DNA from 4 places in the Agrobacterium vaccinii genome. Region 4 is predicted to be linked to each of the others. Evidence: riboswitches for the same ligand, from Rfam matches in the RefSeq annotation. Region 4 holds a riboswitch; each other region holds the start of a gene.

The links. A riboswitch is a leader RNA that binds a small molecule or an ion and turns the genes downstream of it on or off. The one in region 4 is predicted to bind cobalamin.
Region 1: another riboswitch for cobalamin. It lies ahead of HRR99_RS03740 (CbtB domain-containing protein); the one in region 4 lies ahead of HRR99_RS14355 (DUF1636 family protein).
Region 2: another riboswitch for cobalamin. It lies ahead of nrdH (glutaredoxin-like protein NrdH); the one in region 4 lies ahead of HRR99_RS14355 (DUF1636 family protein).
Region 3: another riboswitch for cobalamin. It lies ahead of HRR99_RS13090 (ABC transporter substrate-binding protein); the one in region 4 lies ahead of HRR99_RS14355 (DUF1636 family protein).

Annotation. Positions count from the first base shown of each region.
Region 1 is NZ_CP054150.1:741,464-745,671, forward strand. Features, by position in the region: gene HRR99_RS03725 (hypothetical protein) at 1-221, shown strand, start outside; gene HRR99_RS03730 (c-type cytochrome) at 848-1,279, shown strand; gene HRR99_RS03735 (cytochrome c) at 1,354-2,271, shown strand; cobalamin riboswitch at 2,300-2,558, shown strand; gene HRR99_RS03740 (CbtB domain-containing protein) at 2,709-2,888, shown strand; gene HRR99_RS03745 (CbtA family protein) at 2,903-3,616, shown strand; gene HRR99_RS03750 (hypothetical protein) at 3,618-3,932, shown strand; gene HRR99_RS03755 (type 1 glutamine amidotransferase family protein) at 3,935-4,208, opposite strand, start outside.
Region 2 is NZ_CP054152.1:61,442-65,649, forward strand. Features, by position in the region: gene nrdE (class 1b ribonucleoside-diphosphate reductase subunit alpha) at 1-1,151, opposite strand, end outside; gene nrdI (class Ib ribonucleoside-diphosphate reductase assembly flavoprotein NrdI) at 1,193-1,606, opposite strand; gene nrdH (glutaredoxin-like protein NrdH) at 1,616-1,840, opposite strand; cobalamin riboswitch at 2,087-2,305, opposite strand; gene HRR99_RS22555 (GNAT family N-acetyltransferase) at 2,467-3,042, opposite strand; partial or broken gene HRR99_RS22560 (methionine synthase) at 3,042-3,155, opposite strand; gene HRR99_RS23315 (DUF2934 domain-containing protein) at 3,451-3,642, shown strand; gene HRR99_RS22565 (SemiSWEET family sugar transporter) at 3,780-3,995, shown strand; gene HRR99_RS22570 (DUF6894 family protein) at 4,075-4,208, opposite strand, start outside.
Region 3 is NZ_CP054150.1:2,659,145-2,663,352, forward strand. Features, by position in the region: gene HRR99_RS13085 (FecCD family ABC transporter permease) at 1-734, opposite strand, end outside; gene HRR99_RS13090 (ABC transporter substrate-binding protein) at 737-1,765, opposite strand; cobalamin riboswitch at 1,949-2,175, opposite strand; gene HRR99_RS13095 (hypothetical protein) at 2,322-2,939, opposite strand; gene HRR99_RS13100 (glucose/quinate/shikimate family membrane-bound PQQ-dependent dehydrogenase) at 3,099-4,208, opposite strand, start outside.
Region 4 is NZ_CP054150.1:2,958,005-2,962,212, reverse strand. Features, by position in the region: gene cbiB (adenosylcobinamide-phosphate synthase CbiB) at 1-71, shown strand, start outside; gene HRR99_RS14365 (cobyric acid synthase) at 58-1,515, opposite strand; gene cobO (cob(I)yrinic acid a,c-diamide adenosyltransferase) at 1,519-2,136, opposite strand; cobalamin riboswitch at 2,244-2,454, shown strand; gene HRR99_RS14355 (DUF1636 family protein) at 2,577-2,993, shown strand; gene cobW (cobalamin biosynthesis protein CobW) at 2,990-4,027, shown strand; gene cobN (cobaltochelatase subunit CobN) at 4,031-4,208, shown strand, end outside.

The DNA.
Region 1 (4,208 bases), 920 kb from region 4:
GGCAACTATACTATGTAAATTCCGGCGAGAGCGTCACGGCGTATGAACGCTTTGATCGGATCAAGATTATCGCTTGGAAGGTTCTGGAAAAATTCGATCTAACGGATAGTCGGACATCTGGACCCGAGTGGTATCGAAGGAAGATGCTCCGCATATTCCGCCCCATCTCTCAGGAAGAGGTCAAGGCGCTAATTCAAAGCCACGAGCATACTGGAGAGTGATACGTGCCATTTGAAGTGTCCATAGTTACAGCCACGGACGCAGACAGCGTTGAGGGGGACACGGAAGTCTGTGTTCGCTTTATCTGCGATCTCCTTCATACGACGAAGGAAGAAGCCACGGCACTTCTAGCAAGAACGATGTTTTGTGATGTGGATGTCCAGTCGCCTATAACGCTGCATATAACAGTTCAAGGGCGCGACATATCTAATCGGTTGGATACACCATTCGCATCGCTGTATGATCTTGGACCGGGCGACTGGAGATATCAATTTATTGATAGCGGAGACACCGACGACGACATTTGATCGTCTCCCTTGTGTTTTGGCGTCCAGAAGCTAACGCCAGTTTGTCCAGAAGCCCGCGCCGCGCCACAGTCGCGCTGCGGGCTTGCTGCTGGTCATCATCGCCGGTTTCACGATTTGGGAGGCCGTTGCCGTCAGGTGATATGGGACTGATAATGCTTGAAAAATTCACCGGAATGTGACTTCTTTTTGCCATGTGAAACAGGCATCTTCTGTTTCGCTCGTGGCCAATGTTGAGCGTATCTGTGCGGCTGTTCCACGTTCTGACATTTTAGACCATTTCATAGCATCACCCCGCTGCGGCGGACCTCAGGAGAGAGACGATGAAGCTTAAAACCATTGCCGCATCCATACTGATAGGCTGTCTTTGCGCCGGTGCGGTTTCCGCAGCCGGCGAGGTCGAAAAGCGCGAAGGCCTGATGAAGGGTATCGGCGGCGCCATGGGCGCGCTGGGCGCCATCGCCAAGGGTGAAAAGCCTTACGACGCAGCCGCCGTCAAGACCGCCGTCACCACCATCAGCACCAACGCCAAGGCGTTCCCGGACCAGTTCCCTGCCGGTTCCGAAGGCGGTGCTGCGGCGCCTGCCATCTGGCAGAACTTCGCAGACTTCAAGTCGAAGTCCGAGAAGCTCGGCACGGATGCGGACGCGGCTCTGGCACAGTTGCCGACGGACCAGGCCAGCGTCGGTGCCGCCCTGAAGACGCTGGGTGCAGATTGCAGCAGCTGTCACCAGACGTATCGCCTCAAGAAGTAATAACTGAAAAGCCAGGTCCGCCGGTCATCCGGCGGACTTTTTCATCATTGATTTTACAATAGGCGGAGAAGGCGATGGCTTCCATCTGGGCCAGGCTGGCAGGCGGTGCCGTTATTGCGGGCGCGGCGGGGCTCGGTGTTTTCATGTGGGTGACCGCGCCTCAACGTCAGGCGCCGAGCCACTGGGCCAATTTAGGCGAACCGAACCTTGCCAATGGCGAAACCCTGTTCTGGGCAGGCGGTTGCGCCAGTTGCCACGCGGCACCCGATGCCACGGGTGATGCGCTCAAGACGCTCTCCGGCGGGCAGGCGCTGCCCAGCCCTTTCGGCACCTTCCATATGCCCAATATCTCGCCCGATCCGCAGCATGGTATCGGCGCATGGACTGTCGCAGAATTCGGCGATGCCATGACGCGCGGCGTCGGCAAGCAGGGAGAGCACCTCTACCCGTCCTTCCCCTATAATTCCTATGCGCGGATGACGCCGCAGGATGTCAACGACCTCTTCGCCTATCTGAAAACACTGCCCGCCAGCACCAATGATGCGCCGGGCCACGATCTGCCGTTTCCCTTCAACATTCGTCTGTCGCTGGGCGGCTGGAAGTTCCTGTATTTCGACAAGGGCCAACCGCGTGTCGAACTGGCCAATGCGAGTGCGGATGTCGTGCGCGGACAATATCTCGTCGAAGGCCTCGGCCATTGCGGCGAATGTCACACACCACGCGATGCGCTGGGTGGCTTCCTCAAGGGGCAGTGGCTGGCAGGCGGACCGAACCCGGAGGGCGAGGGCAAGATACCCGACATCCGTCCCGAATCCGCTACGATCGGTTCATGGACACAGGCCGATATCGCCAACTACCTCGAGACTGGCTTTACACCGGATTTCGACAGCGCTGGCGGCTCCATGGTCAAGGTGCAGCAGAACATGGCCCGCATTCCCGCCGAAGACCGCAATGCGATCGCGGCGTACCTCAAGGCGCTGCCTTCCCCGTGATGGCCATTGACTCGGCGAAACTTCCGCCGGATAACAGACGTGTGATGGTCTTTCCGGGTTCGCCCGAAAAGTGAAAAGGGAACACGATAGAAGCGCCAAGCTTTGATTCGTGGCTGCCCCCGCAACTGTGAGCGGATAGCCTGAGAACGAAAAGCCACTGATCTGGCGCATCGACGCGAAATCGTCTTCGATTTCGTAAAATACGATGCGGATACAAAAGGATTGGGAAGGTGTTTTCAAGGTTACGACCCGCAAGCCAGGAGACCTGCCATCACGTGAAGTGTCGTCCAAACCGGCGGGGTGTCCGGAACAGCACGGTTACGAGGTCTGATGTTTCAGGCCTTAGGACCCTGTGTCTCTTTTCCCCGTGGTGAATGTTGAATGCGGTCGTGTGGCGTTTGATCAGAATACGCCCACCCGCACAGGAAAGGGTCACCATGTCTATCCAGCAGAATACGGCCTCAGCCGTCTCAACCAAAACATCGAAAATCGCGCAATCATTGACGGCAGCCGCACTCGGCCTGTTCATCGTCGGCTTTGTCGGTTTTTCGCATGTCGAAGCCGTGCACAATGCCGCGCATGACACGCGTCATGCCAACGCTTTCCCTTGCCATTGAAGGGAGAGAGATCAATGCCATTTTTCCGTAATATCGTCTTTACCGCCGTTCTGGTGGGGCTGATTGCCGGTCTGGCCGTCAGCGCCCTGCAGGCCATCGGCACCACGCCGCTCATTCTCCAGGCGGAAACATTCGAAAGCGCGGGTGGCGAAGCAGCCCCCGCTCACGCCCACGATGCGGCAACACCTGCCGACCATCACCACGATACCGAGGCATGGGCACCCGCCGATGGCTTCGAGCGCAACGCCTATACCCTTGCCGCCAATGTGCTGACGGCTATCGGTTACGCGCTGGTACTGACAGCCCTTATCTCGCTGCGCAGCACGCAGGGCGGCTGGCGTGAAGGCCTGTTCTGGGGCCTTGCCGGTTTTGCCGCCGTCATGCTGGCACCCATGATCGGCCTGCCACCGGAATTGCCGGGAAGCCCAGCTGCTGCTCTCGAAGCACGGCAAATCTGGTGGGTCGCGACCGTTGCGGCAACGGCTGGCGGCATTGCGCTGCTTGCCTTCAAACGCAACGAACCATGGGCCATCCTTCTTGCTGTGGTGCTCATCGTCGCACCGCACGTCGTCGGCGCGCCACTGCCGCCAGAGGGTGAACATGCACTGGCCCCGTTGCCGCTGGAACGCCGTTTCATGGTGCTGGCAACGGTAACGAGCTTCGTGTTCTGGCTTATCCTCGGCTCGCTGAGCGGCCTGTTCCTCAAGCGCTTCGACGTTGCCCGATAAGATGGAAAACGCAGCGGAATGGAGTGACGAGCTCGACGCCGTGCGTTTTTCCATCCCCGGTCATGGCGCACCTTGCGCCATGCATCGCCTGGCCTTCAGGGCGCTTCTGGCAGAAGAACCGGGCAGGGAGGCCTGCCTCGCATTCTTTGCCGAAAACAGCGAGGCATTCTTCACCGCCGCCACCGCCAAGATCGCGCGACTTGCGTTGCCATTCGACCGCAGCCTGCACATCAACAGCCGTGATGTCAGACGCGCGATGGCCGGAAATGCGAGGGAGGGCGCAGCCCGCGCCTGCCGCGTTCTCGATCAGCGCTGATCTCACCGATGCTCCGCTGAAAACACCGCGATTTCGGCTTCTGCCTCCGGTCCCCACAGATCGAGCGCCTTTAGCACTTCGGCGGCAAAAGTCACCGGGGCGCTGCCGGGTGCAGTGACGATGCCTTCGTCGCTGACGGCCTGCGGCTGGTCGCGGTAGTGCTCCACGCCCTGATAGGTCTCGTATTTGCCGTGCGATTCCAGGGAATTGCCGGTATGGGCCACATGGTTCAACACGCCGGTTCCCGCCAGCGCGCTTGCCGCGGCGCAAATGCCG
Region 2 (4,208 bases), on a different replicon from region 4:
GAGAGGTCGTCATTATATTCGCTGGCGTCGCTGACCTGCAGAATTTCCGAGCAGAGATTGCTGATGGAAATGCGTCCTGCAATCGGGTTTGCCCGGTTCACCGTGTCTTCGAACATGATGTAGGGATAGCCGCTCTCGAACTGTATCTCGGCAATCACCTGGAAGAAGTCACGGGCCTTTATCTTCTTTTTCTTGATCCTCGCATCCGCGACCATCTCCCGGTATTTTTCCGTCACGGATATCTCGGTGAAGGGAATGCCATAGACGCGCTCGATATCGTATGGCGAAAACAGGTACATGTCCTCGTTGTTCTTCGCCAGTTCGAAGGTGATGTCAGGCACCACGACGCCGAGTGACAGGGTCTTGATCCTGATCTTCTCGTCAGCATTCTCGCGCTTGGTGTCGAGAAAACGCATGATGTCGGGGTGATGGGCGTTAAGATAGACGGCACCTGCGCCTTGGCGCGCACCAAGCTGGTTGGCGTAGGAAAAGCTGTCCTCAAGCAGCTTCATCACAGGAATGATGCCCGATGACTGGTTCTCGATCTGCTTGATCGGGGCGCCAGCCTCGCGAATGTTCGTCAGTGACAAGGCAACGCCGCCGCCACGCTTGGAAAGCTGCAGCGTTGAATTGATGCCGCGTGCGATGGATTCCATATTGTCTTCCATGCGCAGCAGAAAGCAGGAAACAAGTTCGCCACGTTGTTTTTTTCCTGCATTGAGGAATGTAGGCGTCGCGGGCTGGAAGCGGCCGGCGATGATCTCATCGACCATGTCTCTGGCAAGTTCTTCGTTGCCTTGCGCCAGCGCCAGCGCCACCATGCAGATGCGGTCTTCGTAGCGTTCGAGATACCGTTTCCCGTCAAAGGTCTTCAATGTGTAGCTGGTATAATATTTAAACGCGCCAAGAAATGTTGGGAAACGGAATTTCTTGGAAAACGCATGATCGAATAGATCACGCACGAAATTGAACGAATATTGGTCCAGAACCTCACGTTCGTAATAACCCTCAGTCACGAGATAATCGAGCTTTTCCCGCAGGTTATGGAAGAACACCGTGTTTTGGTTGACGTGCTGAAGGAAGTACTGCTTGGCCGCCAGCCGGTCCTTGTCAAGCTGGATTTTGCCATGCTCGTCGTACAGATTCAGCATTGCGTTGAGAGCATGGAAGTCCAGTTCGGATTCCGATGTTTTCAAAGGCTTTTCAATTGTGGTCGCGTCCAAAATCGTTCCAATCCGTGTTTGACGTTCGCGACGTCTTCATCCGTGCCTAGAAGCTCGAACCTGTAGAGGTACGGCACCTGACATTTCTGGGAGATGACATCGCCGGCGATCCCGTAGGTCGCCCCGAAATTGCTGTTGCCCGCGGCAATCACGCCACGAATGTTTTTCCGGTTGTCCGCATCGTTGAGGAAGCGGATTACCTGTTTTGGAACGGCCCCTTTTCCACCTTCGCCGCTGTAGGTGGGAAGGATCAGAACGTAGGGCGCTTCGACCTGAATGCTCTCGGAAAGACTGAGGGGAATGCGCCGCGCACTTATCCCCAGTCGTCCGACAAAACGATGGGTGTTTTCCGACCGGCTGGAGAAATAGACGATCTGACCCATTGCTCTGGCTCAGGCCGCAAGCGTGCTGATCATATCCGGGCGAAAGCCCGCCCAATGGGTCTCGCCAGCGACGACGACGGGAACCTGTCGGTACCCAAGCCCTTGAACCAGGTCGTAGGCGCTGGTGTCTTCGGAGACATCAACGATGGTGTAGTCGATGCCCTGTCGGTCAAGAGCGCGGGTAGTTGCTGTGCACTGTACGCAGGCAGGCTTGCTGTAGACGGTAACGGTCATGATGATCCTCGTGAAATTTGTATAGGCGTGCGATATCAATAAGGCGTTGGAAACGCCCATGCGGAAGTTCAGGGATGGATGGCAGCCGAAAGCGACTACGGGCGTTACGGCCCGCTATTCACGCGGATACTGACTAGAATGATGCGACATTGACTTCACCCCGAAGTGGTTGATGCGGAGCTCAGGGGAAGCGGCACGCGCAGGATCATCCCGCACATGACTCGCGACCTTCGGACACCCCGCCCGTGGACGTATTCGTTTGAGGCAGGTCTCCTGGCTCACGGGTCGTCACATCCATCTCGCCTTCCCGAAACCTTCCGGCGCCAGTGGCTATTGAGAGGATGCTCGCCGCTTACAGTTGCGGGGGCAGCTCCGGCATTGCTCCGTCCAGAAAGGACATCACGCACCGTATTCCCGTCTTAGCTCCCGACGCGAATCGGAAGAACCTCGAACACTAGATATAGTATATGAGGAGATAGTCGCGTCAACTCTTAGGAGGGTGGCGGTTAGAAAATTACGTCCTCATCCACACCAGCCTGTGGATAACAGTCTCATCAGACAGCTTGAAAGTTCAGCTTTTAATGGCCGCATACAAGCCGTATATCAAGCCTCGATTTTGCGTTTCGTCAACGTTCGGAGCGCAACGGCTTGTCGAAATCGACGCTCGTCTCGGTTCCACGGTTGGACGGATAGGAGAATTGGCCGAATGCGCCATAGCCCTGGCTTTTCCAGAACCCGAGTGTTTCCGGTGTCTGAGCATCGGCATGGAGATAGGACGAGGTGTACTTAAACTCGGATGCCCGGCTCTCCAGGGCCGCCACAATCTTTGTGCCAAGCCCTTTACGACGGACGCTAGAATCAAGGTACACGCGGACAATCTGACATACCTTTTCGCCGTCGCTATAGCGATGTCGTAGGCGCTCCTTCGTGGAAGGTTTGTTCTCGATCGCGTAGAGACCTCCGGCCGCAATGATGTGTCCATCTCCGTCCCGGACAACGAGAAAACTGCCTTGCCTTTCGCGGGAGAACCAGTTGTCCGGCTGCGCCGACAACAGCGAATCTAGGTCAGAATGCCAGGCGGGAGTGTAGTCGATCCCGTAGACGTTCTTGATCATCCGCAGGCAGAAGGTCCTCGCTTCAGCTCGGACGGCGGACTGTGCTTCATCATTCAGCCATTCCAGGGAGAGGTCATTGATGAGCATCAAGCCGCTAACTTTCTGCGGATAATTTCCGCCCCTGCACCGAGTGCGCGCAGCTTCGCTGTCGCCACATGACGCGGAAGCGGTGCCATGCCGCAATTGGTGCATGGATAGAGACAATTGGTCACCCGGTGGAGATGATGACAATCAGCTTGCAAGATTTGCGGGACTGACTATCGCAATCGGTTGATCGTGCGGATCAACCTAAGAACAACGATCAATCCTTTCGACATCCAAGAGACCAGCAAATCATGTGATTTGCTCCCTCGTCCGTTGACTGATGCTATCCTCGCTAAGCGCTGCAAAAAACGAAAATCGTTCCTTCAAGCCTCAGGAACATTGTTGACGCTAAACAGTTGAGAGGCCTGCCAATCCAGCTCGAATATCAACAAAGGAACGCAAGCAGCACAAATGAACGAGAAACGGGATATCTGGGTCAGCGCTCGCGCATATGCACTCTGGGAAGAAAACGGGCGAATAAACGGAAGCGATCATGAACACTGGCTGCAAGCTGTCCGAGAATACGAGCTTATGATGCAAACCCGGGCATCACCTGATGGCTTGGAAATAATGGCCAGCCGAAAGGGCAAAGAAACAAGTTAGTCGTTCGCCAAAGCAACAATGGTCGATAGTATCGAAAATCAGCATGAGAGGCTGCCTGCTGTCCCCTCATAATAGCAACATCGTGACGAAGGAAACCTTCATTGGATACTGCTCTTTTGGTCGGATACCTCGCCTCAATGTGTTCTGTGTCAAGCTTCGTTCCACAGGTCTACAAGGTTGTCAGGACCGACGATACGAAGGCAATCTCAACAGGAATGTACTGTCTCACGGTTACAGGATTTGCGCTCTGGACCGCATTCGGGGTGATGCGCACCGAATGGCCTATCATCCTGACAAATTCCGCTTGTTTCTTTTTATCCCTGGTCATTCTCGTAAAGAAGCTAAGATCGTAGGCGCTCTCGAGCAGGTGTCCACAACAATCTGTCCGAGTTGGATAAAGGTGAGAGGCTGAATGGGTCGAGCGGGAGCGCGTTACGCGTCTTCAGCAATCACACCTCTGGACACTGAATTCAACGGTATCCTGTCCATTAAAGACCTATCCGAGCGCGCAATTTCAAAATAGATTTCGTTTAGGTCGTCACTGTTGATCATTCTGTCCGCGGCCA
Region 3 (4,208 bases), 300 kb from region 4:
ACCACGTAAACGCGACGAACCGGAATGCCAAGCGATGCCGCAGATTGGGAACCGAATGTGAAAGCATCCAGTGCCCGCGCATGCCACAGACATGTGGCAAAACCGGCAATAGCAACCGGCAGGGCCAATGACACATCAGTCCAGCGAACGCCGGAGAGATTTCCGAGCAACCAGAACATGATTCCACGCGCCTGCTCTGCGTTCGCCGCTTTCGTGACGATGAAGGACGTCAAGGCATTGAAAAGCTGTGAGCCTGCGACGCCAGCCAGAATGATCGCACTGTTTCCCCGACCGGCCCGCATTGCCAGAAGGCTGACAAGGGTGAAAGCAAGAAGCGCACCCAAAAATGCACCCAGCGGCATGGTGAGCAGACCCGCGCCAAAACCCATAATGGCGACGCCGACAGCGCCCATCGAGGCGCCTGCCGAAATGCCGAGAATATAGGGGTCCGCCAGGGGATTCCGCAAAAGCGACTGAAGCACGACGCCCGAGACGGCAAGCGCTGCACCACAACAGGCGGCGACAACCGCCCTGCTGAGACGATAGTTCCAGATCACACCCTCATCGATGGCATCCAGCGGATAGCCCGCGTGGAACAGCCGGTTGGCAACAGTCTTGGCGACGACATCCATGGGAATGGATGTCTCGCCGATGGCCGCTCCAAGCCAGAGCGCCAGAAGCAGACACCCAACCGCGATCAGCGCGGCACGGGTGAAGATGAAAAAACCACCCATGCTTACTTGGCAAGTCCGAGCTGGACGACAGCATCGGCCAGAACTTCGATACCCTCGATGGTGCGGATCGTCGGATTCATGGCTTGGGCGTCCATTTCAACCACATGACCCTGTTTGACCGCTGGCATGAGGCTCGTCACCGGGTCCTCTTTCAGGAACTTCTCTTTCACCGCAACATCATCAGCGGGGAAGCGCCTACGATCCATCTTGCCTGCCACGATCAGCGTCGGCTGCGACTTGGCGATGGTTTCCCAGCCAACCGTCGGCCACTCCTCTTCGCTATCGATGACTTTCTTGATGCCCAGCGCCGACATGATGTAACCCGGCGCACCGTTTTTACCGGCGACATAGGGGTCGATATCCAGCTCTGCACTGGAGAACCAGAACACGGCTGAGAGCTTGCCATCCGCAGAAGCAATCTTCTTGCGGGCCGCCGCCTCGCGGGCCTTCAGGTCTGCGACCAGTGCTTCACCCTTGTCCTGAACATTGAAAATCTGCGCCAGTTCGGTCACTTCCTGATAGATCAGGTCCATGGTGAACACGCTGTGGCGAATACCGTCTCCGCCACCGGAATTATCCTTGCCAACGCAATCGGCTGGCGATGTGTAGACGGGAATTTTCAGCTCTTCGAACTGCTCGGGCTTGGCAACGATGCCTTCGGGGCCGACATGCCATTGAAACTGTGCCGTCACCAGATCCGGCTTGACGGCCAGAACACTCTCGAAGCTCGGATCGTTATCGGCGAGACGCTTGACCTTGGCATTGGCCTCTTCGTACCCTTTGAGAACCGGTCCGATCCAGACCGCAGTGCCGACGACCTTGTCGGACAGGCCGAGCAAATACAGGATTTCCGTGGTGCTCTGCCCAAGCGACGCCGTACGCTGAGGTGCCTGCGTGAAGGTCACATCCCGCCCGCAATTCTTAAGCGTCAGCGGATATTGCGTTTCGGCAGCGAAGGATGGCGTGGCCATCGTGGCTGCAACCGTTGCGAAGGCGGCAGCGTAGAGTGTGTGTCTGAGATGGAATGTCATGTCCGATAGTCCCCGATCGTCATTGGCGGCCAGAAGGCGCGACCCTGTGAGTATGATAGATCTTCAGCCCGCGCGTGCACGCATGGGGACAATCTGAAACCGGGACATGGCAGATGGAATAAGGCGCTGGGCGCTCGATGCAATCACGACGTCTCCTGTTCCGGGCATCCCCGCCCGTGACCTTGGAATGAAGTTTAGACGGCAGGTCTCCTGGCTCACGAATTTGCGTCTTCACCCACCTTCCCGCGATGTTGCATCGCAGTGGCTTGACGCTTCGAAAAGCGTCAAAGGGTTGGACAATTCGCTCACAGTTGCGGGGGCAGCCACGGCATCGGACACAACACGTCCTCACCGTATTCCCTATTATTCCTCACGATTGCTCGCTTGGAACCGTCACAACCAGATAGACTCATTCAGCACATGCCGTCAAGTAGAGCTTTTGTAATGTTATTACATTTCAATACAAGTGCTTTGTGTATGACCATAAAAAATGGCCGAGAGCATTGTCTCGGCCATTTCCAAACTGCGGCATCCATCTACTACGACGTCGAACCCGTTACATCGGTGGAACGACACCATTGGTGCCGACCACCACCCGGCCACTTGATAGGGCGCCATCCGTGGCCTTTTCGGACGGCACGAACACCGTCGCACCGGCCTTGATGTCGGCAACGGTCGCAGGCGCGAAGGTAACGACCGGTGTGCCATCCGGTATCGAAATCTTCTTTTCCTTACCCTTATAGGCAACCGTCAAGGTACGACCATCGACCGATTTGACGGCGTCGGCAACGGTCGCGTTGGTCATGGTGCTGCTCGGCTTCAAATCCCAGGCATAACTGCCTTCGCCGGTGCCTTTCATGGCTGCGGGGAAAATCAGCACTTCGAGTGCGCCGTCTCCGCCACTTGCTGTAGGCAGGGAAGCGATGCCGACGTAATCGCCCGGCTTGATATCATCGACGGATGCCTTGGCGACGCTTGAAACCTGCCAGCCGTCTTTGAGCATGATCTTGGCATTGGCACCCTCACGGGTTTTGACCGACAAAGTCGTGCCATCGAGGCCTTCGACTGTGCCGCGCACGCGCACCGCATCGGCGGCCTGTGCCGCGAGGCAGGTTGCGATGGTCAGCACGGTGCTCGTAATCGCTATCGTACAAGTCTTGGAAAAGGATCGCATCTTGGTTTCCTTCGGGAGCCCAGTCGTCTCAAACCGCCGGTGGGCATGGGCGAAATCCACCAGTGTCGTCTTGAGACAGCCCGAAGAATCACGTGCTCGATCCAGGTGTCAAAAACAATCAAAGCCGCCAAACAAGGTTGGCGGCTTCGTTAGGGCACATCAGGGCAACGTGTAGGCGATCACGTAGTCACCGGGTTTGGTGCCGACCGAGCCGTGACCACCCGCCACCATCACCACATACTGCTTGCCGTCATCCATGGCATAGGTCATCGGCGTTGCCTGACCGCCTGCAGGAAGACGTGCTTCCCATAGTTGCTTGCCAGAGGTGAGATCGTAAGCACGCAGATAGTTGTCGACAGCGGCACCCAGGAACGCCACCCCACCCTTTGTGATCATCGGGCCGCCGATACCGGGAACGCCGACCTTGAAGGGCAGTGGCAGCGGCGTCATGTCATAGACGGTGCCGTTCTTGTGCTTGTAGGCGACATCGCCGGTGCGCAGATCGGCGCCTGCGACATAACCCCATGGTGGCGCCTGACAGGGAACGCCGAGCGGTCCGAGGAAAGGTCCCATCAGCACGCCATAGGGCGCGCCATCGTTACGGTTCAGCCCCTGTTCGCTGCCCTTTTCATCCTGTCCCTTCGGCGGAACCTGCGCGCGGGGAACGAGCTGCGATGTGAAAGCCAGATAGGTCGGCATGCCGAACATGACCTGACGCTCCGGATCGACAGCGACGCTACCCCAGTTGAAGGTACCGAAGTTGCCGGGATAGATGAGCGAACCGTTCACCGATGGCGGTGTGTAGCGGCCCTCATAGTTCAGCTGATGAAACTTGATGCGGCAGGCCAGCTGATCGAACATGGAGACGCCCCACATGTTCTTTTCCTGAAGCATATCAGGCTTGAAAGACAGGGCGGATGTCGGCTGTGTCGGCGCGCTGAAATCCTCGGGGATGGCGCCACCCGGTGCCTTTTCTTCGGTCACAGCAAGGATCGGGTCGCCGGTGCGGCGATCCAGAACGTAAATATCACCCTGCTTGGTTGGACCGACCAGCGCCGGAACCTTCTGCCCATCCTTCTTGGTTATATCCAGAAGAACCGGCTGTGCGGGAACATCCATGTCCCAAAGGTCGTGGTGGACGGTCTGGCGGACCCATTTGTCCTGCCCGGTGTTCACATCCAAAGCCACGATGGAAGAGGAATATTTCTCTACACTCTCGCTCCGACCCATGCCGAGTTGATCCGGAACTTGATTTCCCAGGGGGATGTA
Region 4 (4,208 bases):
AGCTCGCACGCATTGCAGATGCCATGTTGATTGCACTGTTCGGCATATTGGCCTTAGCTATCGCGCTATAGCCAAGAGGGCATCGAGATCGAGATGGCGCTCCATATGGTCGGCCAGGCGGTCGAGAACCGCATCCACCTGTTCCTCGTAATTGAGTGTCGAGTTTTCCCCACCCAGCCGTTTTAGCCATCCGCTGCGTTGGTGGTCATCGGCAAACAAGCCATGGATATAAGTGCCAAACACGCGGCCATTCGGTGACATCGCGCCTTCTGTGTGGTTGCCGATTGTGGAAAACGGTCGCTTATCATCCAGTCCACAAGTGACGCCCACATGCATTTCATAGCCGGAGAAGGGGATTTGATCAAAGCTCTGCCCGGTCACGGAGACGAGCCGTTTGTCACCCGTCAGCACGGTATCCACGTCGAGCAAGCCAAGCCCTTCAATCGCGGTGGGAGCACCTTCGATGCCGTCCGGATCAGCCACGCTTTTCCCGAGCATCTGATAGCCGCCGCACAGGCCAAGCACATAGCCTCCACGCCGCACATGTGCTTTGATATCCACGTCGAGCCCGGCATTTTTGAGCGCCGTCAGATCAGCAATGGTGGACTTGGAACCGCACAGCAGCACCAGCGCACAATCTGCCGGGATGACGTCTCCCTGGCGCACGCGGATAAGCTCGACATCCGGCTCGGCATCCAACGGGTCGAGATCATCGAAGTTGGAGATATGCGGCAGGATCGGTACAGCGATCCGAATTTTCGCGTCGCGCTTTCTTTCGCCAGCTCCACTCAACCCTAAAGCATCCTCAGCCGGCAGGCGGCTTGCATCGGCAAAATGCGGCAAGAGGCCAATCGGGTTCCAGCCAGTCTTGTCCGAAATAATCCGCATGCCGTCATCGAACAGGTTTGGATCGCCTCTGAAGCGATTGACGATGAAGCCTTCGATCATCGCCGCATCGTACGTATCCAGAACCGTCTTCGTGCCGACAAGGCTGGCGATCACGCCGCCCCGGTCGATATCGCCGATCAGGATCACAGGCGCATTGGCTGCGCGGGCAAAGCCCATATTCGCGATGTCATTGGCACGGAGATTGACTTCTGAAGCACTGCCCGCGCCCTCCACCAGAACGAGATTGGCCATGGTTTTCAGATGCTCGAAGCTTTCCAGCACGCGTGGCATCAGCCCGGCTTTCATGTGCTGGTAATCAGCGGCTTTGGCATTGCCGATGACCTTGCCCTGCACCACCACCTGCGCGCCCGTTTCGCTCTGGGGTTTGAGCAACACCGGGTTCATGTGGACGGAAAGCGGTACGCCCGCCGCCCGCGCTTGCAACGCTTGCGCCCTGCCGATCTCACCACCATCGGCGGTGACGGCGGCATTGTTGGACATGTTTTGTGGCTTGAACGGCATGACGGACAGACCGCGACGAACAAAAGCGCGCGCCATCCCCGCCACCATCAGCGACTTGCCGACATCGGAGCCGGTGCCTTGAAACATCAAAACGCGCGCTGTCATGGATTAATACTCGATGCCGGACTGCGCTTTGACGCCCGCCTTGAAGTGGTGTTTCACAAGCGTCATCTCCGTCACCATATCGGCGGCGTCGATCAGCAGCTGTTTGGCGTTGCGACCGGTGACGATGACGTGCAAGCCATCGCGGCGGTTCTGCAGGGTTTCGACCACCTCTTCCAGCGGCAAATAATCATAACGCAGTGCGATGTTGAGCTCATCCAGCACTACAAGACCAATGGTTTCATCGGCCATCAGCGTCTTTGCCTCTTCCCACGCCTTGGTCGCAGCAGCGACATCGCGTTTCAGATCCTGAGTGTCCCACGTGAAACCTTCGCCCATGGTACGCCATTCGACGCGATCTCCGAACAGGGCCAACGCCCCCTGCTCGCCGGTGGACCATGCGCCCTTGATAAACTGGACGATGCCGACGCGTCTGCCGGTGCCGAGCATGCGCAGGGCCAGACCGAAAGCTGCGGTGGATTTACCCTTGCCCGGGCCGGTGTTGATCATCAGCAGACCTTTTTCGATGGTCTTTTCCGAGACTTCGGCATCCTGCACCGCCTTGCGGTTGACCATTTTGGCGCGGTGACGCTCGGCCTCGCTGTCGCTGATGTCACGGGTCATTGTGGCTCATCCTTCCGGGTGTCATGCTTTTTCAAAGCGGCGACTATAGCCAAAACGTGTTCCACGGCAATGACACGGCGGCATTGACACAAAAGCACCGCAGGGCATAAGGGTTAAGGACTGACGGTCTTTTTCCGGCAACGGGAAAAGCTAAGAGGGAACACGGTGCCATTCGCGTGTGCGAACCAACCCGTGGCTGCCCCCGCAACTGTAAGCGGTGAGCCCGCGCCGAAAGCCACTGGACGAATGAGTCCGGGAAGGCGGCGCAAGGGTGTCGAAGCCGCAAGCCAGGAGACCTGCCGTTTCAGGAAAAACGTCTGCCGGGCGGGGTGCTCCGGTCAGTCGGTTGTTCGAACGATGGCGTTGCGTTGATCCGCATGCCGTTTTCGATATCCGCACCCCGAGACCATTGCAAAGGCGCGGAAACCATACCCTTGGATATGACATCGACATCATCAAGCCTGAATGAAAAGACGGACCGTGACACCGCGCCCGGCGTCGTGGTTTACGTTTGCCGCAGTTGCCGGTCGGAAGCCGATCCGAACGCGGACCCTCGCCCCGGTGCGACCCTTGCGCAGGCTGCTGTTGCACTCGGTCAGGCTGAAGGTGTCGATGTACGCAGCGTCAACTGCCTTGCCAATTGCAAGCGTGGCTTGAGTGCCGCGGTGCGCAGCGCCGATGGCTGGTCCTACATGTTCGGATCGTTGAGCGAAGACGACGCTGCCGACTTGCTGGTCGGCGCGCGCCTGTTGTCTTCAGCACCCGATGGCCTGATGCCATGGCGCGGACGGCCCGACAGTTTAAAGCGTGGCCTTGTTGCCCGCATTCCCCCTTTGAATTTTACCGAGGAGACATAATGACCACGCTCAACCGCGTTCCCTGCACCATCATCACCGGCTTTCTGGGCGCGGGCAAAACCACGCTTCTGCGCGGCCTTCTGGAAAAGCTCGAGGGCAAGCGGCTGGCCATCATCGTCAACGAGTTTGGCGATGTCGGCATTGATGGCGATATCCTCAAAGGTTGCGGCATTGAAAGCTGCCCGGAAGAAAACATCGTTGAACTAGCCAATGGCTGCATCTGCTGCACGGTGGCGGATGATTTCCAGCCCGCCATCGAGCAGATTCTGAGCCGCGAGCCACGCGTCGAGCATATTCTGATCGAGACCTCGGGTCTCGCTCTGCCGAAGCCACTCGTACAGGCCTTCCAGTGGCCCGCAATCAAAAGCCGGGTGACGGTGGATGCGGTGGTGGCCGTGGCCGATGGTGTCGCGCTTGCCGAAGGCATGGTGTCGCATGATCTGGAAGCGCTGGCCGCTCAGCGCCAAAACGACGAGGCGCTTGATCACGATGATCCGGTCGAAGAGGTCTTTGAAGACCAGATTGCCTGCGCAGACCTCATCGTTCTGACCAAGGGCGATTTGCTGGATGCGGCGGGTCTTGAGCGCGCCAAGGCGCATATCAATGCGCATCTGCCGAAGGCGGCCAAGATTGTCGTGGCGTCCAATGGCGTGGTCGATCCTGCCGTGCTGATCGGTCTTGGCCTTGCGGTGGAAGAGGATATTGAAAACCGCCACACCCATCATGATGAAGAAGAAGATCACGATCACGACGAGTTCGATAGCTTCGTGGTGGAACTGGACGCCGTCACCGATGCCGAGGCCTTGGCCGCGCGTATCTCGGAAACGGCAGCGTCGGAAAACGTGCTCCGCATCAAGGGTTTTGTCGAAGTGTCGGCGAAGCCGATGCGATTGCAGGTGCAGGCGGTCGGCTCGCGCGTCAATCATTACTTCGACCGTCCCTGGGCCGCAGGCGAGGTGCGCCGCAGCCGTTTGGTCGTTATCGGTGAGAAAGGTCTCGACCGCGCGAAAATCGAGCGGATGCTGGCTGCCTGATCCATGCACATCCTCGCCACCACATCCTCGTCTCTGGACGACCTGATCGAGCCGGTTGATCTCAATCAGGGTCAGGCGGATGTGGTAGTGCTGTCTTTTTCGGCCAGCGATCTGGGCGGGCTGGAGCGCGGATGGCAACGCAGCACGGATGGTTCAGTGTCCTTTGTGTCCGCCAACCTCT